Regions from separate parts of the Ochrobactrum sp. A-1 genome, predicted to be linked through region 2. Evidence: predicted binding sites of a transcription regulator. Region 2 holds the regulator's gene; the other holds the start of a gene.
What was found. Region 2 encodes HrcA, which represses chaperone genes, less so after heat shock. Its sites were predicted from a motif close to GTTAGCACTCNCNNNNNGNGAGTGCTAAC; they were not measured.

Region 1: groES (co-chaperone GroES) is a predicted target of HrcA. The motif match lies at 10,233-10,261, and genes of this name have one in related genera.

What each region holds. Positions count from the first base shown of each region.
Region 1 covers NZ_JAKVQC010000007.1:1,813,304-1,828,113, reverse strand. Annotated here, with positions in the region: gene MKS82_RS26890 (PAS domain-containing protein) at 1-1,819, opposite strand, end outside; gene MKS82_RS26885 (YciE/YciF ferroxidase family protein) at 2,200-2,697, shown strand; gene katE (catalase) at 2,770-4,884, shown strand; gene MKS82_RS26875 (FAD-NAD(P)-binding protein) at 4,998-6,611, shown strand; gene MKS82_RS26870 (UdgX family uracil-DNA binding protein) at 6,634-8,067, opposite strand; gene MKS82_RS26865 (putative DNA modification/repair radical SAM protein) at 8,064-9,293, opposite strand; gene MKS82_RS26860 (hypothetical protein) at 9,603-9,830, shown strand; gene MKS82_RS26855 (usg protein) at 9,857-10,129, opposite strand; gene groES (co-chaperone GroES) at 10,412-10,726, shown strand; gene groL (chaperonin GroEL) at 10,788-12,416, shown strand; gene MKS82_RS26840 (hypothetical protein) at 12,472-12,708, shown strand; gene MKS82_RS26835 (hypothetical protein) at 12,765-13,163, shown strand; gene MKS82_RS26830 (alpha/beta hydrolase) at 13,140-14,093, opposite strand; gene MKS82_RS26825 (LysR family transcriptional regulator) at 14,163-14,810, shown strand, end outside.
Region 2 covers NZ_JAKVQC010000003.1:1,503,580-1,518,389, forward strand. Annotated here, with positions in the region: gene MKS82_RS09085 (DUF934 domain-containing protein) at 1-467, opposite strand, end outside; gene MKS82_RS09090 (phosphoadenylyl-sulfate reductase) at 464-1,213, opposite strand; gene MKS82_RS09095 (nitrite/sulfite reductase) at 1,203-2,873, opposite strand; gene MKS82_RS09100 (DUF2849 domain-containing protein) at 2,948-3,265, opposite strand; gene cysG (siroheme synthase CysG) at 3,307-4,734, opposite strand; gene MKS82_RS09110 (YraN family protein) at 4,969-5,349, opposite strand; gene rsmI (16S rRNA (cytidine(1402)-2'-O)-methyltransferase) at 5,346-6,257, opposite strand; gene hemW (radical SAM family heme chaperone HemW) at 6,268-7,482, opposite strand; gene rdgB (RdgB/HAM1 family non-canonical purine NTP pyrophosphatase) at 7,479-8,141, opposite strand; gene MKS82_RS09130 (VOC family protein) at 8,144-8,548, opposite strand; gene rph (ribonuclease PH) at 8,722-9,438, opposite strand; gene hrcA (heat-inducible transcriptional repressor HrcA) at 9,656-10,726, shown strand; gene grpE (nucleotide exchange factor GrpE) at 10,833-11,525, shown strand; gene MKS82_RS09150 (trimeric intracellular cation channel family protein) at 11,672-12,328, shown strand; gene MKS82_RS09155 (adenosine kinase) at 12,332-13,327, opposite strand; gene MKS82_RS09160 (sulfate transporter family protein) at 14,796-14,810, shown strand, end outside.

The DNA of each region.
Region 1 (14,810 bases), on a different contig from region 2:
CCTTCGCCGACAGGTCACGGGTTATTCGTCCGCGGAGTTGATCCTCAACCATGGTTTTGATGAGTCGCGAACCAAACCCCTCTCCGGCTTCGCCATTCACGCAGCCGCTGAACTTCTCGTTCCATTCGATAATCTGGTGATCGCCGTCCGTGCTCACCGTGACATGAAGGGCTCCCGCAGCCCGAGACAACGCCCCGTATTTCGCGGCATTGGTGATCAGTTCGTGGAATACCAAGGCAACCGATGTCGCCACTCCCGGGTCAATTGTAACGTCCAGACCATCAATAGTGATTCGATTGTTGCTTCCGCCCATGTAGGGAGCGAGCAATTGTTCCAGCAAACCTCGCAGTGAAGCGAAGTTCTGCTTCATCCCGGCGCGAATAAGCCCATGGGCCCGGTGCAAGGCATCCAGACGGGCTCGTAAGGTTTCTGCAAGCGGCCGGTGTTCCGGCTGCTCTCGGACAGACACGGCGATCAACCCATTAACCAACGCAAACAGATTCTTGATCCGGTGGTCGAGTTCCTGAGATACCATCTCGCGTTGTTCTTCCAGCAGCTTAGGCGCATCGATATCCGATGACGTCCCGTACCAGCGGATGATCTCGCCGTCTGCATTTCGGAGCGGAAGGGCAACGACCCAGAGCCAACGATAGCTGCCGTCATGATAACGAAAGCGGTAGTCGATGTCGTAGGTCTTGCCAGTCTTCAGACACTCTTGCCAGGTTTCGGCAACCCGATCCCGGTCGTCAGGATGGATGAGTTTCTGCCAGGTTGTCGGCTGGATATTTTCCGGGGCGATGCCGGTGAATTCCGTCCACCGTCCGTTGAAATAATCGTGCCGTCCGTCCGCATCCGCGCTCCAGATTATCTGGGGTATGGATTCCGCCAGAAGGTCGAACCGAAGATTGCTCTGTTCGAGAGCGGCCGCCATCTCGCTCTGCTCAGTTGTGTCAATGACAACACCTGCGAACTGGACGATCCGTCCCCTGTCGTCACAGACAGGGCGCCCGGAAACAATAAACCAGCGGGTGTCCCCTTTGCTGGTTACTGCGCGATAGTGACAGCGATAATCCGAACCCGACGTGATTGCGGCGCGCAAACCCTCAAAGACTCGGTCGCGATCCTGGGGGTGAACAGATGGCGACAGCATATCAATCCTGACGCCACGCCGTGATTCCTCCTGGGAAATACCAAACAGGCCGGCAAAGGAGCCGCTCGTGGTTACCCTGTTACTGCGAACGTCCAGATCCCAGGTTCCTACGATACCACCGGCATCAAGTGCCAGTTCCATCCGCTGTTGCGACCACTCCAGCGCCTTGAGCGCCCGCATTCGTTCGGTCGTTTCGCTGGCAACCACCAGAACGCCATAGATGTGGGCATGGGTGTCGGCTATGGGTGTCAACGCGAGGCTGAACCAGGCCGTTTCCAACTGCCGGTCGCGCAACAACTTGACTGGCTGGTCGCGGAAACGCACGCCTTTGCCGTCGTAACAGGAACTGATCGCATCACGGAAAAAGCTGGCCGCTACGGGCAACGCTTTCGTAATCGGTTGCCCGAGTGCAGTTGCATAGCGCTCACCGAGCATCTCCTGCAGGGCATCATTCTGAACCACAAGGCCCTCGCGACCAATCAGAACTGCCATGGGTGCAGCAGAAAGCAAAATCAGTCGGACGGCTGATTTGAGTTCTTCTGGCCAGATATAGATCGGCCCCGCCGACGATCGAGACCAGTCGAAGGCACGGATGTTCCTCACCATGACGCTCGGGTTCGCGAATTCGTCATGCCCCTCACTGAACCGGGCGAACAGGTGCTCCGGCATTGTCCCTCCATCAAACGCTCAGTTCAAACCTACAATGCGTTTCGGCGCTCGTCCATTCGACATAGCTGTGTTTTAACTTATCTGTCAGCCTAGACCTTGGAGCAAAGGTGGCAGATGTCCTTATATACTGAATTGTCTATTTAAGATCATCGAGTTGTAGCATTTACAGCAGCATCATAAATATCTGCTCTGTAATCTTCCTTCGAACAAGCCCCCTGTGTGCCCCAGCCACGGAACTTAAGCTATCACATTGCGTTAAAAGACGGGTGAAGATGCCCGCTTTGAACCGGAACACTGGCTAATTCTCACATTTTTCCGCGAACTTAGCGGCCTTCGGCGCTTCAAATATCGATCCGACAATTCATGAGAGGAGAAGTACCATGGCAAAGGAAAAGACCCTTGAAGACCTGTTCCACGACACTCTCAAGGACATCTATTACGCTGAGCGCAAGATCCTGAAGGCTTTGCCGAAGATGAAACGTGCGGCGCAGTCGGAAGACCTGAAGGCTGCTTTCGAGAAGCATCGCGAAGAGACGGAGGGCCATGTCGAACGACTTGTCCAGGTATTCGAGATCATGGGCAAGGCAGCGAGAGGCAAAACCTGCGACGCGATCGAAGGGATCATCGCCGAAGGCGAGGAGATCATGGAGGAGTTCAAGGATACAGCGGCGCTCGACGCCGGCCTGATTTCGTCCGCGCAGGCGGTCGAGCACTACGAAATCACCCGATATGGAACTTTGAAGCGGTGGGCAAAAGAACTTGGCCTGAGCGATGCGGCGAAGCTTCTCGATCAGACGCTTCAGGAAGAGTCGAAAACGGACAGCGATCTGACGAAACTTGCGGATGCTTCGGCCAACCAACGCGCCAAGGCTGCGTGATCATGAAGCAAGGGTGCCACTCGGCACCCTTGCCAATTTGTATAGAGATCACATAACGGACGGGAGCCAGCTATGTCAGCCACCGACAAAGCCGCAAATGTGCAGAAATCACTCAAGATTCATGACCAAAAGCTCGAAGCCAGCCCAGGCGGAGATCTTTATCAGATTGCCGGCGACAAGACACCTGCCATGACCACCGCGCAGGGTGGGCCGGTGTCAGACGACCTCAACACGTTGAAGATCGGCCAGCGTGGTCCTACGCTGATTGAGGATTTTCATTTCCGGGAAAAAATCTTTCACTTCGACCATGAGCGTATTCCCGAACGCGTGGTTCATGCGCGGGGCTACGGCGCGCATGGCTATTTCGAGACGACAAAGTCACTCAGCGAATATACGCGCGCAGACATTTTCCAACGGGCTGGCGAGAAGACGCCAGTCTTCGTCCGTTTCTCCACGGTCGCCGGTTCGAAGGGTTCGTTCGACCTTGCCCGAGATGTGCGCGGCTTCGCCGTCAAGATGTATACCAATGAAGGTAACTGGGATATTGTCGGCAACAACATTCCCGTGTTCTTCATCCAGGACGCCATCCGGTTTCCCGATATGGTCCATGCCGTCAAGGAGGAGCCTGACCGGGCTTTTCCGCAGGCCCAGTCAGCCCATGACAATTTCTGGGACTTCATCAGCCTGACGCCGGAATCCATGCACATGATCATGTGGGTCATGTCGGATCGCGCCATCCCGCGCTCCTTCCGCTTCATGGAGGGGTTTGGTGTTCATACGTTCCGTTTCCTGAACGACAAGGACAAGTCGACTTTCGTCAAATTCATCTGGAAGCCGAAACTTGGCCTCCAATCGGTCGTCTGGAACGAGGCTGTCAAAATCAATGGTGCGGATCCGGATTTCCATCGCCGCGATCTGTGGACCGCGATCCAGGCCGGCGACTTCCCTGAATGGGAACTGTGCGTGCAGCTCTTCGATCAGGACTTCGCGGATAGTTTCGATTTCGATGTGCTCGACCCGACGAAGCTGATTCCGGAAGAAGTCATCAAGCCAATACCGGTCGGACGGCTGGTGCTGGATCGGATGCCGGATAATTTCTTTGCCGAGACTGAACAGGTCGCGTTCATGACGCAGAACGTTCCCCCCGGCATCGATTTCTCCAATGACCCGCTGCTCCAGGGGCGCAATTTCTCCTATCTCGACACGCAGTTGAAAAGATTGGGCAGCCCCAATTTCACACATATCCCGATCAATGCGCCGAAGTGTCCGTTCCACCATCTCCAGCAGGACGGCCATATGGCGATGCGCAACCCTGTCGGACGAGCAAATTACCAGCCTAATTCCTGGGGCGAAGGGCCGAGGCCTGATCCCACGCGCGGGTTCCGGTCGTTTGCAGCGCAGGAAGACGGACAGAAAGTTCGCCTCCGACCGGAGAGCTTCGCCGACCATTACAGCCAGGCGAGGCAGTTCTATCTGAGCCAGACCGCTGTGGAGCAGAACCATATCGCTATGGCGCTGACCTTCGAACTGTCGAAGGTGGAAACGCCTGTGATCCGCGAGCGTATTGTGTCTCATCTGCTCAACATCGATGCCAACCTTGCGGAAACGGTCGCCGGAAAGCTCGGCATCCGCAAGATGCCGAAGGCTGCGGATGCGATGGTGCCCGTGCGCGACGATCTTGCTCCGTCTCCTGCACTCAGCATTATTGAGAACGGACCCGGCACCTTCAAGGGCAGAAAGATCGGCGTGCTTGTTGCCAGTGGCACTGATGCGCAGGTGCTCAAGGGTATCCGGCACGCCGCGGAGAAGGAAGGCGCAATGGTGGAACTGGTTGCGCCGACGGTCGGAGGTTTCGAAGCATCCAGCGGCGACTGGATAGAGGCCGACCATATGATTGACGGCGGTCCATCCGTATTGTTTGATGCTGTAGCCCTTGTGTTATCTGAAGAAGCGGCCAACCGGCTTATCGGCGAGTCCACGGCAAGAGACTTTGTTGCAGATGCTTTTGCCCACTGCAAGTTCATTGGCTTTACCGCAGGCGCAATGGCGCTGCTTGCCAAGGCCGGTATCGAGCCCGAAATGGACGAAGGGCTGATCCCCCTCGACAATGCAAGGGCGGCTACCGATTTCGTCGCGTCCTGCCGCAAGCTCCGGATATGGGCGCGTGAAGATACCGTAAAGCTCTGAGCTCACGGCATACAACTGATGTGAAGAGATGTTCGAAGTGCAAACACAAGCGGCCCGGCCCAGCCGGGCCGTTTACCGCGCATATTGGAATGTGGAGAAATTGGTAATCGCCCATGAAGAACATTGCTATCGTCGGCACCGGTCCGACCGGGATCTATACTTTCTCCTCGCTGCTTAAATTCGCAGAGCCAATTTCCATCTCGATCTACGAGAAGGAAGATGAAGCCGGCGTAGGCATGCCTTATAATGACGATGAGAACAGCCGCATGATGCTTGCCAACATCGCCAGCATCGAGATACCGCCGATTACCTCGACCTATCTCGACTGGCTGCACGAGCAGGACGAGACGCGTCTCGCTCGATACCGGGTCGACAAGGAAGGTCTTCACGATCGACAATTCCTGCCCCGCATTCTGCTGGGCGAATATTTCCGGGATCAGTTTCTGGCTCTTGTCGAGGCAGCGCGTCGAAAAGGCTTTGAAGTCGAAGTGCATGAATCCTGCGAGGTCACGGATATCGAAGCCGCCGCCAATGGCGTAAAGCTCTGGTCTGATGGCAGCCTCGTTTCGAAACTCTTCGATCTCGTCGTCATCGCCACCGGCCACGTCTGGCCCGACGACGACGAAGCAACGCGCAGTTATTTTCCCAGCCCCTGGTCTGGACTGATCGAAGCCAGAATACCAGCGTGTAAAGTGGGCATTATGGGCACATCGCTCAGCGCCATCGACGCAGCGATGGCGGTCGTTGCCCAACATGGAAGCTTCATCGAGGAAGAAGACGAAAGCCTGCGCTTCGACCTTGACCCGGACAGTAAAGGTCTGACGATAACGCTTATGTCCCGTTCAGGCATCCTGCCAGAAGCGGATTTTTATTGCCCGATCCCTTACGAGCCCTTGCAGATTGCCACGGAGCAGGCGATCAACAGGGAGATCGAGAGCGGTGCCAGTGGCTTGCTTGACAGGATATTTGCCTTGGTCGCGCGCGAAATCGAGTACGCCGATCCGGCCTGGAGTGAGCGTGTTACGCTTTCGAAGCTCGACGCTGATAGCTTCGCTGATGCCTACTTTGCCGACCGCCAAAACCACGATGCGTTCCGCTGGGCAGAATACAATCTCAAAGAAGTCGAGCGCAACAAGCGGGAGAAGCATACCGTCCTCTGGCGCTATGCAATCCTTCGGCTGCACGAGGTCGTGCAGGAGATCATCCCGCATCTCAATGAAGAGGACCGCGAGCGGTTTGATACCGGTCTCTGCAAGGTCTTCGTCGACAACTATGCCGCCATCCCGTCGGAATCGATCCGCAGGCTGCTGGCGCTGCGCAAGGCCGGCCTGATAGACGTGCTCGAACTTGGGCACGATTACGACATGGAGGTAAGGAAGGATCACACCATCATCGCCATTGGCTCGGAAATACGGACATTTGACGTGTTCATCGACGCCCGTGGCCAGAAGCCACTCAAGACGAAGGATTTGCCGTTTCCGTCACTGCGCCGGCAACTCGTTTCGGTCGGGGAGGATATTCCGGACGTCTCAGACGACTACACTCTGCTGGCACCGGACATTGCATGTGGCAAGATTGCGTTCGGCGCGCTGCCGTATCTGATGCACGACCAGCCTTTCGTGCAGGGAATTACGGCAAGTGCCGACATTGGAGCAGCAATGGCTACTGCTGTCAGTGAACTAAAACACCAAACGCGCCGGCGGCTTCCTTTTATTGATCTCTCCTGATCGAAGCTGAAACATTGACGGGTCAGACAGATACGCCCATGCGAGCGGCCTGGATTATATCTTCGATCAATTCACGCCTTGCACGTTCTCTCGCGACACTGTCGTTTAACCGCAAGATATAGGATGGATGCCAGGAGATCAGCACCGGTCCACCATGTAACCCGATTTCAGCCTGACCGCGTCGCGAAGTAAGAGGAGCGTTGTTATCCGTCAGAGCGAACGCCGCAGAGGCCCCCAACGCAACCACCATGCGTGGACGGATGAAAGCCAGCTCAAGCCCAAGCCACCAGCGACAATGCAGAATTTCCTGCCGGTCAGGATTTTGATGCAGGCGGCGCTTGCCACGCGGCGTGAACTTAAAATGCTTGACTGCATTTGTCAGCCAGACACGTTCGGTTCCCACTTGCGCCGCAACCATCACCTCGCGCAGGAGACGACCGGCTGGACCGACAAAGGGACGCCCTTCCAGGTCCTCACGATCACCCGGCTGTTCTCCTACAATCATGAGCTCAGCGTCTTCCGGCCCTTCACCCCAAACAGTCTGGGTTGCGGCCTCGCATAATCCACATCGACGGCAATGTCCGGCAGCCGCTCGCGCTTCGATCATTGTCTGGGGGAGTTCGGCCGCTTGCGGCATTGCAGCGCGATAACGGGTCGAAATCGCGACTGCGCCAGCCGCTGGTGACGTTTCTGCAGCCGCGCGCATTCGCTCCACTCGCGACTCGGCATCTCGTAACATATCTGGAAACAGGCGCGTTTCGGGTAGGTTCTTCCAATACTTCTTAGGCATTTCCGCGCGCATCGCATTCAACTTTACCCGTGCCGGATTGAAGATGTTCGCGAAATAGGTGCCCCAAAGCGTTTCGGTGACATCTTCCGATAAGTCAGGGCGTGTGCCGCCTGGGTGGTAACTAAGTCTGCCGGCCTCAAATCGAGCTGTAAGCCTGGGCGTGGCGATCACCCAGTCCATATCCGCGAAACGCTTTACAAAAAAGGAACTACCCGGTTCGACTATATTATGCTCCGGCTCAAACCAGGCTGCAAAGCGACGACGCAATCCAGTCTCAGGTAATTCGCGAAACCGTACGAAAGCATGCATCTTGTGGATATCACGACCAACCGATTTTGCCATGAGATGCAGCCGCCGCCCAAGCGGGTCGGCATGGCTTAAAGGTTCTCCCGCGTTTCGGTCAAGCCGCCATAACGCCTGATAGAGCAGTCCGAACCGTTCCGGATTCGAATGCCAGATGACCGAATGCGCAAGCTTCAAAAACCCCTGCGTAACGCTTGCCTTATGCTCACCAGGCGCATTGGGCAGCGACGCCCCATCAAACAATCCGTCTGCTCCGATCCAATCGATATCATTTGGCTCGATACCATGTGATATCGCGATGCGCGCCATCTCACGCCACGCATCGAAGGTGCCGCCGTCGGGTAGTTTAACGGAATAGATCATAATAGCCGCAGTTGCTCAGCGGGAGGTGCAAATCGAGCGCGTAAATCGACGTTGTCGATGAGCCGCCCCGGCGACCAGCCAGGTGTCATGATAAAGGGGCGTGCCTTGTTCATGTTGGCACCTATCCGCACCAGATCTTCGTATCTTAAACCGCCGTTCTGGCGCGCAACGATTATGCGATCCACCGTGCGGGTACCGAATCCAGGAACACGCAGCAGCAATTCACGGCTTGCACGGTTTACATCCAGAGGGAATAGGCCACGGTGCTGTATGGCCCAGGCAAGTTTTGGATCCAGTTCCAAATCAAGATGACCAGCCTTCGTGCCGGTAGCGATTTCCTCGGCGGTGAAACCATAAAAACGCAAAAGCCAATCTGCCTGATATAGGCGGTGTTCACGCAGAAGCGGAGGCTGGATCAAGGGCAGAGCTGCGGAGGCGTCCGGTATCGGGGAGAATGCTGAATAATAAACCCGTCGCAGCTTGTAACCACTGTAAAGCCGTGTCGACATTTTGAGGATGGTCACATCGTCTGCCCCATCCGCGCCGATGATCATCTGCGTGCTTTGCCCGGCCGGTGCAAACCGGCGCGGCTTACGCCCGGTATGGGTCTTATCTTTTGCCGCCTCGCCTTCCAGCCGCACTTGTGCCATCGCACCACGGATCGTTTCAGGGCGTTTTTCCGGAGCGAATTTGCGCACACTTGCGTCCTCCGGCAATTCGACATTAATCGATAGCCGATCAGCCCAAAGCCCGGCCTCCCGGATCAAGTCCGGACTTGCATCGGGAATCGTCTTGAGATGGATATAGCCGCGGAAGCCGTGACCCTCCCGCAATGTCCGCGCTATGCGTACCATATCGGACATGGTCTGGTCGGGGGACTTGATGATGCCCGAGGACAAGAACAGGCCCTCGATGTAATTGCGTCGATAAAATTCCAGCGTGAGCGAGACAACTTCCTCGACTGAGAACCGCGCCCGTTCCACGTTCGAGCTGACCCGGTTTATGCAATAGGCACAGTCGAAGATGCAGAAGTTGGTCATAAGAATTTTCAGCAGGCTGATACAGCGCCCATCCGGAGTGTAAGCATGGCAAATCCCTGCCCCTCCCGACGATCCGACACCGCCCTTGCTTGCATCGCGCTTCTCGCCACCGCTTGACGCACAAGATGCATCGTATTTTGCCGCATCCGATAGAATGGCAAGTTTATCCTGAAGGCTCTTTTTCACCATATGAGCGAAGATACATGTTCATGTTTTGTTCGTCAATAAAAGAGATTTTTTGCGGATCGCTCACCACGACGTGACCTGTCGCCTGCAAATCTGTTCCCGAAGCCACCGACGCACCGATCTTCGCGATTTCCCAAATGCCAATAGACACCCGATCGAAGTGGGATGGAAGCGTGCCTCTACAGGAGCATTGCCTGCTGAAACGTCGATTTTTAGCTGAAATACCAATGCCTCGGCCTGCATTGAATTTTAGTGAGATTGTTCGTTCCCTTGTACGGCTACAGCACTACCAACATGCAGAACGGTCGAATGACTATGCGTGTTCTCTGCCTGCGTGTAATGGCGGTTGCCTTCGACATAAGCCTCGCAAGCGGTCCCCTGCAGGACACGCGCGACGTCGGCAAAGACCTCTTCGCGTTCCTTGATGCTGAGGTCTTTGATGAGTTTTATCTTCTCTTCTCTTCCCTATCCGGTCTCACTCTGAACAGACGTGGGATATTGACCGATCTCATCAAGCCTCGGTCACGACAGAGCTAGGATAGAGCAAATTTCTGTTCAAGACCTCAGTGAAGCTTGAACTCGCCTTCGACGCGGCGCCATTCATTCGGTCCGATCAAGCACTGATGCGTATAGCGGACAGAATGGAGCGGGCCTTCAAGCCTGGACTGCCAGAAATCCAGGAACCTGTGCATCTCAGGAAAATCGGGTGCCAGATCGTAGTCCTGCCAGACATAGGTCTGCAGCACGGATTCGAAATCAGGAATGCGATAGAGGATGTGCGCGGTGGTGAGGCCGTAGCCATTGAGCTGACGTTCCAGATCCGATGAGAATTGCATGCTTCATCTCCGTTTCATGACACTGTGAAGTGTGTCGCAAAATTTCACGACCATCAACGGATTTTTAAACGCAATCGCGCCGTTTATTGTTCCTTTCCAGTATGTTAGTAGCATCAGAAGACGAGTGCTAATTTTTTCGTTTCTCCCTCTTGAAATCGAAAAATCTCAAAACCAGATCATTTTGCGCAAAATGCTCGACTTGAGGTTTTGCACCCGCCCGGACCGATCATTCGGTCCGGCCAGAGGGAACAACGTCATCATTTTTGCTCAACGGAGGAAAACATGTCGTTCCGACCGCTTCATGATCGCATTCTCGTCCGCCGGGTCGAATCCGAAGAAAAGACCAAGGGCGGCATCATCATTCCCGACACCGCCAAGGAAAAGCCGCAGGAAGGCGAAGTCATCGCCGTAGGTCCCGGCGCGCGCAACGATGCCGGCCAGATCCAGGCGCTCGACGTCAAGGCCGGCGACCGCATCCTGTTCGGCAAATGGTCCGGCACCGAGATCAAGATCAACGGCGAAGACCTGCTGATCATGAAGGAAAGCGATGTCATGGGCATCATCGAAACCCAGGCAGAGCAGAAAAAAGCTGCCTGAGGCGATAACCCGTCAATCCAACCCATCAGTCACATAGCTGCCTATTGAGGAGTTAGAAAAAATGGCTGCGAAAGAAGTCAAGTTCCACACCGATGCCCGTGAACGCATGCTGCGGGGAGTTGACGTGCTGGCCAATGCCGTGAAGGTCACGCTCGGTCCAAAGGGCCGCAATGTCGTGATCGACAAGTCCTTCGGTGCCCCTCGTATAACCAAGGACGGCGTTTCCGTCGCCAAGGAAATTGAACTGGAAGACAAGTTCGAGAACATGGGCGCCCAGATGCTGCGCGAAGTGGCATCGAAGACGAACGATCTCGCCGGCGACGGCACGACAACCGCGACCGTGCTTGCCCAGGCCATCGTTAAGGAAGGCGCCAAGGCCGTCGCCTCCGGCATGAATCCGATGGACCTGAAGCGTGGCATCGATCTCGCCGTCGATGCGGTTGTCAAGGAGTTGAAGACCAACGCCCGCAAGATCACCAGCAATTCCGAAATTGCTCAAGTTGGTACCATCTCCGCCAACGGAGATACGGAGATCGGTCGTTATCTTGCCGAGGCGATGGAGAAAGTCGGCAACGAAGGTGTTATAACTGTCGAAGAAGCCAAGACCGCTGAAACCGAACTCGAAGTCGTCGAAGGCATGCAGTTCGATCGCGGCTATCTCAGCCCCTACTTCGTCACCAACCAAGACAAGATGCGGGTGGAACTGGAAGATCCCTATATCCTGATCCATGAGAAGAAGTTGTCGAACCTGCAGGCGATGCTGCCGGTTCTCGAAGCCGTCGTCCAGTCCGGCAAACCGCTCGTCATCATCGCTGAAGACGTCGAAGGGGAAGCTCTTGCAACGCTTGTCGTCAACAAGCTGCGTGGCGGTCTCAAGATAGCTGCCGTCAAGGCTCCTGGCTTCGGCGACCGTCGCAAGGCCATGCTGGAAGACATCGCCATCCTGACGGGAGGAACCGTGATCTCGGAAGACCTCGGCATCAAGTTGGAAAACGTCACCCTCAACATGCTCGGCCGGGCGAAGAGAGTGGCGATCGAGAAGGAGAACACCACCATTATCGATGGCGTCGGTTCCAAGGCGGAAATCGATGGCCGCGTTGCGCAGATTCGGGCTCAGATCGAGGAGACAACCTCCGACTACGACCGCGAAAAGCTACAGGAACGTCTTGCCAAGCTTGCCGGGGGCGTTGCCGTCATCCGCGTCGGTGGCTCGACGGAAGTCGAAGTGAAGGAGAAAAAGGACCGCGTCGACGATGCGCTGCATGCGACCCGCGCCGCGGTAGAGGAAGGCATTCTCCCGGGTGGCGGTGTCGCTCTCCTGCGCGCCGTTAAGGCGCTCGAGGACCTTCCGATCGCGAACGACGATCAGCGTGTCGGCGTCGAGATCGTGCGACGGGCGATTGAAGCACCTGTTCGCCAGATCGCCGAAAATGCCGGTGCCGAAGGTTCGATCATTGTCGGCAAACTGCGTGAAAAAACCGACTTCTCCTATGGCTGGAACGCCCAGACCGGCGAATATGGTGATCTTTATGCTCAGGGTGTCATCGATCCGGTCAAGGTTGTGCGCACTGCGCTGCAGGACGCAGCCTCGGTTGCCGGTCTTCTGGTGACAACGGAAGCGATGATAGCGGAGAAGCCCAAAAAGGAGGCCGCTCCAGCCCTACCGGCTAGCGCCGGCATGGATTTCTAAGCGATTGTCTTAGGCTCGCCCCCGCTGGGGGCGAGCCTCCAATGAGGAGATAAAAATGGTTCAGAATACAATCAAGCGCCCACCCCAACCACTCTATTCCAGAGACCTTGTTGTCTGTCAGAGGGTTTTCGATGACATTCGATCGAGAGCTGGCGTTGCCAAGGAGACTGAGGAAGCGGAGCGAATGGCGGCCATCACTGTGGAATTATACAGGCAAGGTGTTCGCGAACCGAGCCATCTAAAAACAATGGTCGAGGCCGCGCGAGGCGTGTTCGATCACCGGGCGCACTAACGACTTGCGCCACATGCAACCGAAACCATCCACCTGGCATCAAAGGGGGTCAAGCTATGAGAAAGGAAAGATTGGAAAATTCGATTCCGGAGAAACCAGCAGCAATTAGCGCCGAGCATCTGCATCATCCGGCCCAACATTTCGGTCATCCCCGAGACGTTCTTGCAGCCGACGATATCGACATAGACGAGAAACGCGCCATTCTTGCGTCGTGGGCATCCGACATCTTTGCCATCGATTCCAGTCCGGCCCTTCGCCTTTATCCTGGAACCGATAAGGCCGTCTCATATGACGAAATCATCGAAGCGCTGAAGACGCTGGACCTGTCTGATCGGCAAGGGCGAGGCGCTCACGTATCGAAGAATGCACGGCAAAATCCGCAGCTAATCCGTCGAATGGCCAGCGCTACCAAATGTTTCACCAATCGCGGATTAAAGCCCTGTACGGGCCTTTGAAGTCAGCGCATCATCAAGAAACCGGACGGCATTGAGAATCGCTTGATCCGCTTCAGGCAGGACACCGGCCAGCAGATGCCAGACATGAAACATACCCGGCCACACTTCAAGCGACACGCGCACACGAGCCTCACCCAGATTGGATGCAAGGCGGATTGCATCGCTGAGCATTACCTCGTTTTCACCGATCTGGATCAGCACCGGTGCCAGATCGTGTAAATCTGCGAAAACTGGAGAGGCATCAGGATGTGTCGGCAATTCCCCGGCAAGGAACATCCGCGCCAGCTTATTCAAAAATTCGACGCTGCAAAGCGGATCAATACCGTCGCGGACAGTGGCGGACAGGCCACTATGAGTTAGATTGGCCCAAGGTGAAAAAGCAGCACCCGCCACAGGCAATGCGATCCCCGCATCGCGGGCCTTGCGCATCATTGTGACAACCATCGCACCGCCAGCGGAATCGCCCGCAAGAACGAGGTTTTTCGGATCAACGCCTGATGAAAGCAGCGCACGATAGGCGGCAAACACATCATCAATCGGGGTTGGAAACGGAAATTCCGGTGCCTGACGATAATCGGGTGCGTAGATTTTTGCATTCAAGGCCTTTGCCAGCCGCCCGGTCAAACCGCGATAGCCTTCAACGCCGCCATGAACATATCCGCCGCCGTGGATATAGAGCAAGACCCGTTGAGGTTCCGGGCCTTCGGGAACAGCCGTCATCGTCGGCACGGAATCCAGCGTCGCGGTTCCATAGGAAACGTCTTTCATCGCGGGAAACAGGTGGCCAAGACCGCTCATATAATCAGTACGGACTTGCGCCCAACTGGCTTCTGACGTGCCGTAAATCTTTTCTACAACGGGACCCGCGGCCTCGATCCAGCCGTTGAGGGCCGCCTGTGCATTTTCGGGAAGCGTATTCTGGGAGGACATTTAAATACCTTTCATAATCTGTTCGACAATGAGTTATATGGACCTTCGATTGACGAACAGGTTTCCCCAATGCAGCGCCGTGACATCGCGAAACATCTGCCCGCTGCTTCCGAGCTTGATCTCGGGGCGTTGCGCATCTTTGTCGCCGTGGCAGAAGCCGGCAGCTTTGTCGGGGGTGGAAAGGCGGTGGGATTGACCCGTTCTGCGGCGGGTAAGGCGCTGGCGCGGCTGGAGGCTTACCTTGGAACGCGGCTGTTCCACCGCACCACCCGCCGCCTTTCCCTGACAACCGAGGGCCATGAATTCTACCACCGAAGCAGGCAACTGCTCGAAGACCTTGCCGAGGCCGAGGCAAGCATTCGTCCCAACCGGCTTCAGCCTCGCGGCACATTGCGCCTGACGGTCTCGGAAGGTTACGGAAAGGCGAAAATCATTCCTTACCTCGCGACTTATCTCGAAACCGCGCCCGATCTAGCTGTGGAAGTGAGCTTCACCGACCGGATGGTCGATCTGGTCGAAGAGGGCTTTGACCTTGCGATCCGGGTCGGGTCAGTCGCGACAAGCGGGCAGTATATCACGCAGGTGATCGACCGGACGCGGCTGGGACTTTATGCGTCACCGGACTATCTCCTCAAACGGGGCAAACCGGCCAGTACTGATGAGCTTAGGCATCATCAACGGTTAATTTACGGCCTGGGCACCACGTCAACGGTATGG
Region 2 (14,810 bases):
CCCGGCTGGTAATAGCCGGGCGTATCAACCAGACGATTTTCGCCAAGACGGCTCTGGGCAACCTTGTTCGTCACCTGCAGGCTGTCGAAGCCGGTCCGCAGCATCAGGGCGGCCTGATCGATCAGCACATCACCAACGGCACGCAATTCGCCCGCAAACCCCTCGCGGCGCAAAATCTCGGCCTTGGAATAGGAGCGACCGTCATTGAAAGCCGGGAACTGCAAGGCGATCAGAGGCAGGCTGCCCAGATCATCCAGCAGCGGTTCAATGGCTTCGCCCGGCGCAACCGACACGCCGATCCGGTGATTGGAGGCGCGGCGACGCTCCTCATCCAGTCCAAGCCAGACGGCCAGCGGAATGATGATCGCCGGGGTATCACCAGCCGCTTCAAGATCGTCGGCAAAGACATAATCGTCTTCGCGAAAGCCATCGGCAGACCAGAGTTTGGTTTCGTTGATATCGCTCATTTCCGGTCACCTGCTCCCAGTTTCTTCAAGCTGTCGGACAGACCCGACAGATGGATGCCGCATTCTGTCTTTTCCGACCCCGCCCAGCGTCCGGCACGTTGGTCTTCGCCATCGCCCACAGGCCGCGTGCAAGGCATGCAGCCGATGGAACGGTAGCCCTGCGCGGTCAAGGGATGCGGCGGCAGATCATGCTTGTCGGCATAGGCCTTGAGATCGCCTGCCTGCAAACGCGCCAGCGGATTGATACGAATACGCGGGCCGACCGATTCAAACGTAGCCAGGCTTTCGCGCGTCGAAGCCTGAAACTGCTTGCGACCCGTCATCCAGGCCCGATAAGGGGCCACGGCGCGCGCCATAGGCTCGACCTTGCGGATAAAGCAGCAACGATCCTTGTCGGTCATCGACAGCGCGCCGAACGGATCGTCCGCCTTGAGATTATCCTCAAGCGGCAGGATATCCCGCACATCGGTCAGCCCCAGCCGGTCCACCAGATCATGACGATAATCGAGCGTTGCCCGAAAGTGCTTTCCCGTATCGAGAAACAGAACCGGTGTCGCCGGATCAATTTCCGAGATCATGTGCAGAAGCACCGCCGATTCCGCCCCGAAGGAAGAGACGACCGCGATCTGCCCCTCATAGAGTTCGCGCGTGACGAGCGCGATCACCTCCTGCGGGGTAGACGCGCCGTGGCTTGCCTCCAGAAGGCGGGCTTCGGCGGCAGCAGTTTCTTCCGCATCAAGCTGCACGGCTTATTTCTCCATAAAGCGCGTGTTTGAACGGTTCCATGCCGACGCGGCGATAGGCGGCAAGGAAAGTTTCTTCCGGGCTTTCCCGCAGGGACAGATAGGTGTCCACCACCGTTTCGATGGCATCAACCACCTCTTCCGACGAGAAGCCACGACCAGTGATGTCACCGATGGTCGAATGCTCGTCCGCCGAACCGCCAAGCGTGATCTGATAGAGTTCCTCGCCCTTTTTCTCAACGCCCAGAATACCGATATGGCCGACATGGTGATGGCCGCAGGCATTGATGCAGCCGGAAATCTTGATCTTGAGATCGCCGATTTCAAGCTGGCGCTGCTGGTCGCCGAAGCGCTCGGAAATGCGTTGCGCCACCGGAATGGAGCGTGCATTGGCAAGGGCGCAATAATCGAGACCGGGGCAGGCGATGATGTCGGTGATGAGACCGGCATTCGGCGTCACCAGCCCATCCGACTGCAGCAGATCATAGACGGCTGCGAGATCGGCCTTGGCCACATGCGGCAGAACCAAATTCTGCTCGTGGCTGACGCGGATTTCATCGAAAGAATAGGTTTCGGCAATATCCGCCACCAATTCCATCTGCTCTGCGCTCGCATCGCCGGGAATACCGCCGATGGGCTTCAGCGAAATGGTGACGACCGCATAATCCGGGTTCTTGTGCGGCGTGACATTGCGCGCCACCCAGCTTGCAAATTCCGCATCGGCCTTCTGGGTAACAGCCAGCACTTCCCAGCCTTCCGGCCGTTGCGGCAGCTTCGGCATGCGGAAATAGCTTTCAATCGCGTCGATATCGCGCTGCGGCAGCTTCAGCTCGCCATTGCGGATTTCTTCCCATTCAGCATCGATCTCGCGGGTCAGTTCTTCAACGCCCGTTTCATGGACGAGGATCTTGATGCGGGCCTTGTACTTGTTGTCGCGACGGCCATGCAGATTATAGACGCGCACAATAGCCGTCACATAGGTCAGCATGTCCTCGATGGGCAGAAAGTCGCGGATTTTCTTCGCCACCATCGGCGTGCGGCCCTGACCGCCGCCAATATAGACGGCCAGCCCCAGATCGCCTGCCTCGTTCTTCTTCAGCTGCAAGCCGATGTCATGCACCTGGATCGCGGCGCGGTCATGCTCCGAGCCGACAATGGCAATCTTGAACTTGCGCGGCAGATAGGAAAACTCCGGGTGCAGCGACGACCACTGGCGCAGGATTTCGGCGAAGGGGCGCGGATCGGCCACTTCGTCGGCGGCAGCGCCAGCGAAGTGATCGGCGGTTACGTTGCGAATGCAATTGCCGGAGGTCTGGATGGCGTGCATCTCGACTTCCGCCAGCTCTTCCAGAATGCGCGGCACGTCCTTCAGCGCAGGCCAGTTATACTGGATGTTCTGGCGCGTGGTGAAATGGCCAAAGCCGCGATCATAGACGCGCGCAATGTGACCAAGCTTTCGCAACTGGCGGCTCGACAGCGTGCCATAGGGAATTGCCACGCGCAGCATATAGGCGTGCAATTGCAGGTAAAGGCCATTCATCAGGCGCAGCGGACGGAACTGTTCTTCCGTCAGCTCTCCGGTCAGGCGGCGTTCAACCTGATCCTTGAACTGGGCAACGCGGGCCGCAACAAAATCGCGGTCGAATTCATCATAACGATACATAGTCTAAATCCAGATCAGAGCATTTCCAGCAAAAGTGGGAACCGGTTTTGCGTCCGGAAATGCGTCAACAGATATTACGAGGCGCGCTTCAATTCAGGTTTTTCGAGGGGCAAATCGCCAAAGGTCACGATGGTCGGGCCGGAAAGGCGGATGCGTTCGCGCAGGCGGATCGGGTAAAGCCCCTCTGCTCGCTCCTCGACATCGATCACATTCACATCGACGACAAGATTGGCTTTCGCCGCAACTTTGCCCGCATCTTCGAGCGCCGTCACGGCTTCGGCATGGCGGGCGATCAGCGCGCCGTTGATGGTTTCCTGCCAGGAGCCGTCGGCACCGAGCCACACAGCCTGCCCGTCGATCAGCCGGTTTGCAGTGAGAACTTTTACGACCATTTCCAAACTCCAAACTTTTGTTAACAGCGCATCCTGCGGGTTTAGGCTGCGACGGAAACCGGCCTGAGGGCCAGCGCTTCAGCTTTATCGATTGCGGCACCGGCGACCGCATCGCCGATGATCACCATGACTGGGCCGGAAAGTTCCTTGCGGTTTTCTAGATCCGGCAAATTCTTCAGCGTGCCATGGAACAGGCGTTTGTCCTGTCGGCTCGCATTTTCCACCACCGCCACGGCGGTATCTTCGTGCAGGCCTGCACCAATCAGGCGCGCGGCAACCGATGCCGCGACCGTCGAGCCCATATAGACGGCAATCGTTGCTCCGGAGACGGCGAGCTTCGCCCAGCCCGGCAGCACGTCGCCCGTCATGTCATGACCGGTGGTGAACACCAGCGACGAGGCGACACCGCGCAGAGTCAGCGGCAATTCCATATCCGCAGCGGCAGCAAAGGCCGAGGTGATGCCGGGCACGATTTCGAACCCGATACCGGCGGCACGCAGCGCCGCCATTTCTTCGCCTGCGCGCCCGAACACCAACGGATCACCGGATTTCAGCCGCACAACGCGCTTACCTTCCCGCCCGAGCCTTACCAGCAAGCGATTGATCTCTTCCTGGCTTTTGGAATGGCAGCCCTTGCGCTTGCCTACAGCGAGACGCTCGGCGTCACGACGGCCCATGGCAATGACGCCTTCCGGCACCAGCGCATCGTGCACGATCACATCGGCTTCCATCAAAGCGCGATGGGCGCGCAGGGTCAGCAGATCTTCGGCACCCGGACCGGCGCCGACCAGCCAGACATAACCGGCGGCATTGTCACGCTGTTCGATCAGGTCGCTCGCAGCCTTGTAGGCTTCCACGCGATCGCCATTTTCAATGGCGCTGGCAACACGGCCCGAAAAGAAACCGCGCCAGAAGCTGCGGCGCGCCAGCCCCTTGGGCAATGCGCGCTCGACCAGCGGACGCCAGCTTTCGGCGAAATGCGCAAGCTCGCCAAGGCGCGGCGAAAAGGCGGCATCGATACGCGCACGAACCATCTGCGCCAGAACCGGAGCGCTCCCTTCCGAGCCGATGGCAATCGTCAGTGGCGCGCGGTTGACGATGGCAGGCGTCAGGAAATCGCAAAGTGCTGGACGGTCAACGACATTGACGGGAACCCTCTCGGCCTTGACCACTGCAGCAACAGCGCGGTCCTGCGCCTCATCACCGGTCGCCACGAAAACCAGCTTTGCGCCCGCGACATGTTCCGGCGCAAAAGGTGCCGCAATATGCTCCACACCATGGCTCGCGATGAAATCGGCCAGATGGCGTTCTGTTTCTTCGGCAATAATGCGAAGGCGTGCGGACGTCTGCGCCACAAGGCGCGCCTTGTTCAACGCTTCCTCGCCGCCGCCAACGACGACAACCACCTCTTCCGAAACCCGGAAGAAGGCAGGAAAATCAGCCAGTAAACGCTTTTGCGGTAGAGACACGGCGCGATCCTTGGGAGCATTTCCAGCGAAAGTGGATACCGGTTTCGCGTGCGGAAATGCATCTGGTAAAAAGATGGCGCCATTATCCATGGAGAGCGGGAGATTTATAAGAAACGGGCTTGCGCGTGAAAATCACGGCGAGCATCACTTTTTCTCAAAACAGCCGATTGCGGGATTTTCATTCCCCGGAATGATCCCAATATACCCCACAATTTTTATAGGATTTACATAAGCTTATAGGTAATTTCCGGCCGTGAAGAATGCCGGAACATGTTTGGGCCACCGTCGTGGCAGCACGGCAATCAGGTCGAAACGCAACGACAGACGGACTTGGTCAGGCTGGCGTTGCAGCCAGAGATCGGCGGCGGCTTCGATGCGCTGCATGGCCTGTGGCGTGACAGCGAGTTGCGCCGCTTCCAGACTGCTCCGTGCCTTGACCTCAACGATGAGCACCAGATTGCCTCGGCGCGCGATCAGATCGATTTCGCCAAGTCTTGTCCGATAGCGCCGTGCGACAATCCGAAAGCCTTTCAGAAGAAGCATCAGAGCCGCAAAGCGTTCAGCGCTGTGTCCACGAAAGAAAGCGGTTCGCTTTTTCTCGCGCAGCTCCGTCAACGCTGATCCGATTTCAGTTGCATGAGGCGCTGATAGAGAACGGATTTCTGGCCACCGGTCATGCGCGCGGCTTCGCCTGCGGCCTTGGATGGCGGCAGTTCGTCGGCAAGTGACAGAAGCAGCTTGTCGATGTCCTCTTCACTTTGCGGAATGGTGTTGCCCGTCGGCGGACCGACCAGCAGAACGACCTCGCCGCGAATACGGTCCTCGCCGTCGAATTCCTTCGCCAGTTCGCCCAGTGGTGCAGTGCGAATGGTTTCATAAGCCTTGGTCAGTTCGCGGCAGAGCGCGCCCAGACGATCCGGGCCGAACACTTCCGCCATTTCGGCCAGCGTCGCTGCTGTCCGGTTTGGTGATTCATAGAAGACCAGTGTTGCGTCGATGCCCTTGAGGCTTTCAAGCTTCGTCTGCTTTTGCCCGTGCTTGGACGGCAGAAAGCCACAGAACATGAAGGCGTCGGTCGGCAGACCGGAAGCGGCGAGTGCGGCCAGAACGGCGGAAGCACCCGGAATGGGAACGACACGAATACCGGCCGCGCGCGCCTCGCCGACCAGACGAAAGCCCGGATCGGAAACGAGCGGCGTGCCCGCATCGGACACCAGCGCAACGCTTTTGCCCGCTGACAGCGCGGCAATCAGCTTTTCTCCGGCTTCGGCGGCATTGTGCTCGTGATAGCTGATCGGGCGGCGGGAAATGCCGTAGCGGTCGAGGAGAACACGGGTCACACGCGTATCCTCGCAGGCCAAAACATCGGCTGCGGCAAGCGTTTCGATGCCGCGCAGCGTCATATCGCCAAGATTGCCAATCGGCGTCGAGACGATATAAAGCGCGGGTTCCAGCGGACGGGCGCGCATGGCTGTGCCACCCACCACATAATCGCGCCGTGCGTCGCCCATATCCTCAGTCATTGCTTATCCCTCATGCGGCCAGATCGGCCACCAGCGCATCCAGCACCAGCGCACCGTCCGGCGTTGCGCGAATGATGCTGCCGCCCATCGGCTCGATCATGCCCTCGGCAATCAGTTTCGCCAGGCGCTTCTGATCAACGCTCTGGCCCGATAGCCGCTTGTATCGATCGAGATCGATGCCTTCGCGCAGACGAAGCCCCATCATCAGAAACTCGTCGCCCTCCTGCCCGCCATCGAGGTATTCTTCCTCTACGATACCGTGGCCGCGTCGTTCAACGTGATCGAGCCAGGTTTCCGGATGCTTTTCGGTAATCGTCACCGTGCGCACATCGTTTTCCACGAAACGCCCATGCGCGCCGGGGCCGATGCCGACATATTGCCCATAGCGCCAATAGACCAGATTGTGCTGTGACTCGCGCCCCGGCACTGCGTGATTGGAAATCTCATAGGCCGGAAGTCCATGCTCTGCCGTAACCCGCTGCGTTTCTTCATAGAGCGCTGCGGCGTGGTCCGGCTCCGGCGTGGTGAGCTTGCCCGCCTTCCAGAGATTGTAGAACTGCGTGCCTTCCTCGATGGTCAGCTGATAGAGCGAGAGGTGATCGGCAGCCAGTCCGATGGCCTCCTTCAGCTCTTCGCGCCATGCCTCGATGCTCTGGTTCGGACGCGCATAGATCAGATCGAAGGACAGGCGCGGGAAAATCTCACGCGCTAAGCGAATGGCCGCCTTTGCCTCATCGACCGAATGCATACGCCCCAGACGGCGCAGATCGGGATCGTTCAGCGCCTGAATGCCGAGCGACACGCGATTGACGCCTGCCGCGCGATAGCCGCGAAAACGGTCGGCTTCCACACTGGTCGGATTGGCCTCCAGCGTCACTTCGATGTCGGGCACGACAGACCAATGCGACGCAATATTATCCAGAAGCGCACCCACTGTTTCGGGCTGCATCAGCGACGGCGTGCCGCCGCCGAGAAAAATGCTGGTGACGGTGCGCGGGCCGGTGCGTTCACGCAGCGTTTCCATCTCGCGCCGGAACGCTTGCGAAAACCGCGCCTGATCCACCGGCTTGTGGCGGACATGACTGTTGAAATCGCAATAGGGGCATTTGGCCAGACAGAACGGCCAATGCACATAGACACCGAATGCATTTTCCCCGTTTACCCGCGCGATGGGAATCGCGCTGGCAACATTTTTCGCCTGCAAAGGGGGAAAGAGCCTGTTCATTTCGCGGAAGCCGGCTCCACGTTGAGCGCCTTTTCGGCGAAAAGCTTGAAGGCACGGGCACGGTGCGACAGAGCCGAAGCGTCACCGGGCTTCCAGCCATGCTTTTCGTCGGCAGCCATTTCGCCAAAGGTCTTTTCATGACCGTCCGGCAGGAAAACCGGATCGTAGCCGAAGCCGGTCGTGCCACGCGGCGGCCAGATCAGCACACCTTCGACCTCGCCACGGAAATATTCCGCTTCACCATCCGGCCATGCAAGACAGATGACGGATACGAAACGCGCCTTGCGCTTATCGGCCGTCAGCGCGCCCTTTTCCTGCAAAAGATCCTCGACCTTTTGCATCGCCATATTGAAATCGCGCGTACCGTCTTCGGTCTCGGCCCAGTCGGCGGTATAGACACCCGGCTCGCCGTCGAGCGCATCGACCATCAGGCCGGAATCGTCGGACAATGCGGGCAACCCAGTGGCTTCAGCCGCTGCAAGGGCCTTGATATAGGCGTTTTCTTCAAACGTGGTGCCGGTCTCGTCCGGCTCCGGCAGGCCAAGTGCTGCAACAGAGCTGACGTCGAAACCAAACGGGCCGATCAGCCCGTCGAATTCCTTCAGCTTGCCCGCATTGTGCGAGGCGACAATCAGCTTGCCCTTTTCCAGCGTTCTCATTTTCAATTCCATAGTTTGGGTTCGGCGATTTCCAGCGAATTGCCGGATGGATCGCGGAAGTAAATCGAGCGCGCACCGTTGGGCCAATCGAAATCGGCCTCAATGGCGACGCCATGTTGTTCCAGATGTTTCCGCCAACCGTCGATCTCGGCGCGACTTGCGGCAAAACATACATGACCCGGCCCCGTCGTGCCATGGGCTGGCACAGGCAGATGACCGGGCAATGGCGGTTTAAGCGTCTCTTCCGCCTTGAAGAGCAGCAATATACCCTCGCCGCAGCGGAAGAACGCGTTGCGTTCGCTGAGCTGGCCCACCGGTTCCAGCCCCATCGTGTTGCGATAGAATTCTACCGCCTCGGCGACATCGCGAACATAGAGTGCCGTTTCAAGAATACGTGCAGCGCGCATGGATTTTCCCCTCGGTTGCGACGCATCCGATGCGGTTCATCGAGATTCCGGTTATGGCGAGCCGAAAATGGTGGTCTTTGAGACCCGGAGCGGAGTGTACTTAAAGTACATGAGCACCGGAAGCGAAAAAGAACGCCATTTGCAGGCCGCCAGAGTCGGAATAACGCGTACCGTCAGGCTACGGCCATCTTCTGCAAGGACACGAGGCGATCGACACCGCTGCGTGCGAGCTTCATCAGGTTCAGGAACTCTTCTTCCGAGAAAGGCGTACCTTCGGCAGTTCCCTGAATTTCAACGATGCCGCCCGTGCCGGTCATGACGAAATTGCTGTCGGTCTGGGCAACGGAATCTTCCGCATAATCCAGATCGAGAACCGGCGCGCCTTCATAAATGCCGCAGGAAATGGCCGCGACATGATCCTTCAGCACCTTCTCGACCCGCACCATCTGGCGTGCTTCCATCCAGCGCAGGCATTCATGCAAGGCCACCCAGCCGCCGGTGATCGCCGCCGTGCGCGTGCCACCATCGGCCTGAATGACATCACAGTCCACCGTGATCTGCACTTCGCCCAGAGCCTGCATGTCCACGACGGCGCGCAAGGAGCGTCCGATCAGACGCTGGATTTCCTGCGTGCGACCGCCCTGCTTGCCGGCAGCGGCTTCGCGACGCATGCGATCGCCGGTCGAACGCGGCAACATGCCGTATTCCGCCGTGACCCAGCCCTTCCCGGTGTTACGCATCCAGCCAGGCACCTTTTCTTCAAGGCTTGCCGTGCACAGAACATGCGTGTCGCCAAATTTAACCAGGCAGGAGCCTTCCGCATGTTTGGAGATGCCGCGCTCGAAAGAGACGGCGCGCATTTCGTCGGCAGCACGCTTGGATGGACGCATATATCAAATTCCTTGGTCGAGTTTTTTGGGATTCAAAGTTTTCCGTGCGGCTTTTTAGGCCCCCCAGGCGCAAATAGAAAGGAAATTTGCGCTTTGCCAGCCCAAAGATATGTCGAGAAGTGTTGAGAGGTCTGCCAGGACAGAGCTAAAGACTTTGACGCTTCGACTTACGGTCTTATATTTATCGCATGCCATTCATAGGGTTCGCTACCATAACATGATGAAACCGCCGGAACACCAGCTCTTGAGTTCGCTCGACCAGCGCTCGCGCGATATTTTCCGGTTGATTGTGGAAACCTATCTAAACGATGGCGACCCTCTCGGCTCACGCAATCTGTCCCGGTTGTTGCCCCACACACTTTCTCCTGCGACCATCCGCAACGTCATGAGCGATCTGGAGCATCTGGGCCTCATCTATGCGCCGCACATCTCAGCTGGACGTCTGCCGACGCAGATAGGTCTGCGTTTCTTTGTCGATGCGTTTCTGGAAGTGGGCGACCTGCCGCCGGAAGAGCGCTCTTCCATTGAGGCGCAGGTTCGCTCCGCCGGAATGAACAATTCGGTCGAAAGCGTTCTTACCGAAGCAAGTCAGGTCCTTTCGGGCCTTTCGCGCGGCGCCGGCCTCGTACTTGCCACCAAGGCGGAAGGTGCGCTGAAACATATCGAATTCGTTCGTCTCGAACCGACGCGGGCGCTCGCCGTTCTGGTCATGCAGAATGGCGATGTCGAAAACCGTGTCGTCAGTCTGCCCGTCGGCATCAGCAATTCGCAGCTGGTCGAGGCATCGAACTTTCTAAACGCCCATATTCACGGCCACACGCTTTCTGAAGCCAAAGCCGAATTGAAAAAGCTGACGGAAGAAACGCGGGAGGAACTTGACCAGCTGTCGCAGGAACTGGTTTCCCAGGGGCTGGCAGTCTGGAGCGGTGCCGGAACGGATCAACCGGCGCGGCTGATTGTTCGCGGTCGCGCCAATCTTCTGGAAAATATTCATGCGCAGGAAGACATCGAGCGCCTGCGTCACCTGTTCGATGATCTCGAAACCAAGGACGGCATGGTCCAGCTTCTCGATCTTGCCGAGGCCGGATCAGGTGTCCGCATCTTCATTGGTTCGGAGAACAAGCTTTTCTCCCTTTCGGGCTCATCGCTGGTAGTCGCCCCCTATCGCGACAGCGAGCAAAGGGTTATTGGTGCTCTGGGAGTCATCGGGCCAACACGGCTCAACTACGCGCGGATCGTTCCTATGGTGGACTACACCGCCCAGATCGTTTCCCGGCTCCTGCGGTAACTGTGAGACTTGCCGGGACAAACCAAGTCCCTGAAAATAGACCTTGATTTTACTGGCATGAAACTCGATATCCGCCCCAGAAGATATTCAAGACGGAAGTAGCACTATGGCTGACGAAAAAAACAAATCCCAGAATCCCGATCTTGAGCAGCGCGACATCAACAATCCCCGGGATCGTGAGGCGCTGAACCGAGCTGCCGACGATTTTCTGAAGGCACGCAAGGCTGAAGCTCGTGCGGAAGCTGCCGAGGATGAAGCTGAGGCGTCCGTGGATGAAACCGCAAACCGGATCGCGATGCTCGAAGCCGACAATGGCGAGCTGAAGGACCAGCTGCTGCGCGCTGCAGCCGAGATGGAGAACCTGCGCAAGCGCACCCAGCGCGATGTGCAGGATGCACGCACCTATGCCGTGACCAACTTCGCCCGCGACATGCTGTCGGTTTCCGACAATCTGCGCCGCGCACTCGAGGCTATCCCTGCCGAAGCCCTGGCGACCGACGCGAGCCTGAAATCGCTCGCAGACGGCGTGGAAATGACCGAACGCGCCATGCTGCACGCTCTGGAACGTCACGGCGTCAAGAAGCTGGAGCCGGAAGGCCAGAAGTTCGACCCGAATTTCCATCAGGCCATGTTCGAAGTACCGAATCCGGATTTGCCGAACAACACCGTCGTGCAGGTCGTGCAGGATGGTTACGCCATCGGCGACCGCGTTCTGCGTCCGGCGATGGTCGGTGTGTCCAAGGGTGGCCCGAAGGTAACTGCCGACAATGGCGGCGCGGCTTCCGACGGCAACGCCTGATTTCAGCAATAACCGGTGAAAATTGGAGCGGCGGCTTTGTCTGCCGCTCTTTTCATTTCCGCAGTCCACTTTGCAATGAGGTACATATTGCTATTGGAGCGAACCGGTGAAAAGTTGTCACTGGATGTGTGGAGGAGACCGGCTGCGTGACTATACCTGAGTTTCTGAATTTCGCAGGCGTTTTCGTTTTCGCGGCGACTGGCGCCCTTGCCGCTTCGCGCCGCCAGCTCGATATTATCGGCTTTCTGTTCCTTGCCAATATTACCGGTATTGGTGGAGGAACACTGCGCGATCTCGTCCTCGGCGCGCCAGTTTTTTGGGTTGTCGAGCCCGCTTATCTGCTGGCGGGCACGCTGGCAGCGATCTTCGTCTATTTCACCGCGCACATGGTGGAGTCGCGCTATCGTGTGCTGCTCTGGCTCGATGCCATTGGCATGGCGGCTTATACGGTGTTGGGTGCGGCCAAAGGGTTGGCGCTTGGCTTCGGGCCGTCCGTCGCTATCGTGACCGGTATATCCACAGCTACCCTCGGCGGCATATTGCGCGATATGGTGGCGGGTGAGCCTTCCGTACTGATGCGCCGTGAAATCTATGTCACGGCTTCGCTCGCCGGTGCGTGTCTTTATGTTCTGCTTGCGTGGCTGCAGGTCGAACCAGCCATATGTGCAATCGCAGCAGCCTTGATCGCTTTTGTCATTCGCGGCGGCGCGCTTTATTTCGGCTGGACATTGCCCGTCTATAAAGGCCGTCCCGGACGCACGGAAGAAGAACTTCAGCGCGACCGGATCATCAGGCCGGAATAACTACTAGACCAAACCGGCCTGGCTTGCAGCAGCCTGCAGGCTGAGCTGCGGACGCGGTCCCATTTGCTGGATGATAAGACCTGCCGCCAGCGAACCTAAACGCGCGCAATCTTCAAGTGAACGCTCGTTTGTATAACCATAAAGGAAACCGGCTGCATAGAGATCGCCCGCTCCGGTCGTATCGACCAGCGCATCAATTTCAATAGCTGGGATGGTCAAAGTTTGGTCTGGTGTGATGACCACCGCACCTTTTTCCGAACGGGTGATGATCGAAAGCGTGCAATCCATACGCATGGCGGCAATCGCCGTTTCAAGCGACTGCGTCTTATATAGAGATTTCGCCTCATCTTCGTTGGCGAAAACAATATCGACGGTGCGCGAGCGCATGAGTTCCAGAAACTCTTCACGATACCGGTCGACACAGAACGGATCGGAAAGCGTCATTGCCATCTGGCGTTTCTTCTCGTGCGCGATCTTCGATGCCATGACGATGGCTTCCTTCGCACGTGGCGGGTCCCACAGATAGCCTTCGAAATAGGTCACCTTCGCATCGGACACCTTGGAGGTCTCGACATCTTCCGGTCCGAGTTCCACGCAGGCGCCAAGATATGTATTCATCGAGCGCTCGCCGTCCGGCGTTACGAAAATCATTGAACGGGCGGTTGGCGATCCTTTTTCCAGCGGGCGGGTATCGAAGGCAACGCCCTGCGCGCGGATATCATGCGCGAAAACACGGCCCAGATGATCGGTCGCCACCTTGCCGAAATAGGCCGAGCGTCCGCCCAGACTTGCTACGCCCGCTGCCGTATTTCCGGCACTGCCGCCGGACATTTCCGTCGCCGGACCTGCAATCCGGCTATAAAGCAGTTCCGCACGCTCCGCATCGATCAGGTTCATCGCACCTTTGACGATACCGTTCGTTTCCAGAAAAGCGTCATCGGTACGCGAAAGAATATCGACAATGGCATTGCCGATACAAAGAACATCGAATGTGGCCATGAGCGCGAGAAGCTCCCCTTTTGATTAGTCTCCTATCCGCCTGACCCAAAGCGCAACGCGCTTCAAGTGCTTTTACGCAAGTCGCGCTCGGAAAACCGCTATGCACTTTTCTGCGACGTGCTTCAGGCCGGATATGCGGTAGTCATGTGCGTGCCGGTTTAGCGTCTTATAGGCAAATAGCAGCTTTAACGCTTTCGCTTCAACCAACATGAACCGTTGGTAATGCGCTCGCCACGTACAGGCAAGTCACTTAGCGGTCAAATTGGGGATAACCGGTCAAGGGACAAACAACATGACTTATCCACAAGCCCGGATCGCATGCTCATGGAAGCAGACAATTCCTGTCAGGTAAAAGCCGATATATCGTAGCGACACGCAGCACTTCCCCAGAACTACGCGATACTGCGCGGCTAATTGGCCAATGTATTATAAATCGCGTTCTTGAGCGAGACTGTGCTTTGCCGCTTATTCTGATGAAAGCACGGTCTCACTCACCGAATGCTCGCAACCCGTTAGGGGGCTGTGCCGGATTTTCTCTCTGAGAGTATCGAACATCTGTGGGGAGAGTAACTCCGCAGTGGTCCATTTACCTGTTGAGAAACAGAACCCGGCTTATGCAAAACCCAAAATCTACCATCCCGCAGATACCGGCCGATGGTTATTTATTGGCACGGCGGCTGTTTTGATGGATCAGTAGCGGAACGACCGTTTGCCGAGTACGTTCTATTGCGTCAGCGGACGGGTTGTAGCACTTATTTTCAGGCTCCCCACGCCTCACAAGCGCGTTAGCAATTTCGCGCCGAACTCGGCGCTCGTTCGGGTGTCGAGCCCACATGTCACAGAGTTCATAGCTCCGACGCCCATCAAAATAGGCCACTACGTCGGCGGGTGGTGCAGAGGCAATCCATAACTCGCTGCCTTTAAAACCTAGCGCAATCTTGCCATCAGAAATACTGGAACAAGCTGACAAAGCGAGACATGCCAACAAATTAATCGAACGCATTTTTTAAATTCCTTCTTATATATATTTGGCAATATTAAATTTAATAACTATTAAATAGATATTTCTTAAATATAAAACTAATAATATAAACAATTTAATTTATCATTTAAACTTATTAACTTAATACAAGCATTAAAATAATTTTATAATGGAAATCTTGTCAATTATACGACATCATAAATTGTAAATTCGCTTATTTCATCATAACCACCAGACAAGATGGAGTATTAAGTATTTTTCTGACTGATATATTACATATATCAGTCAGTATTATATGTCAGAATATTGGGAACAAGAATTATTGTATAACCTCCATAGATTCATATCCTAGAGATGGCGATGGCACGTATCTCGCCGCCCTCTCTGGCTACCCTGCATATCTCCCGCATTGTGGGTAGCGCGGCTTGCGCAAGGGTGAAGGCATAACTATTTCCATCCTCATCAACAGTCGGAATTGGATCGAAAATGATCTTGGATGCT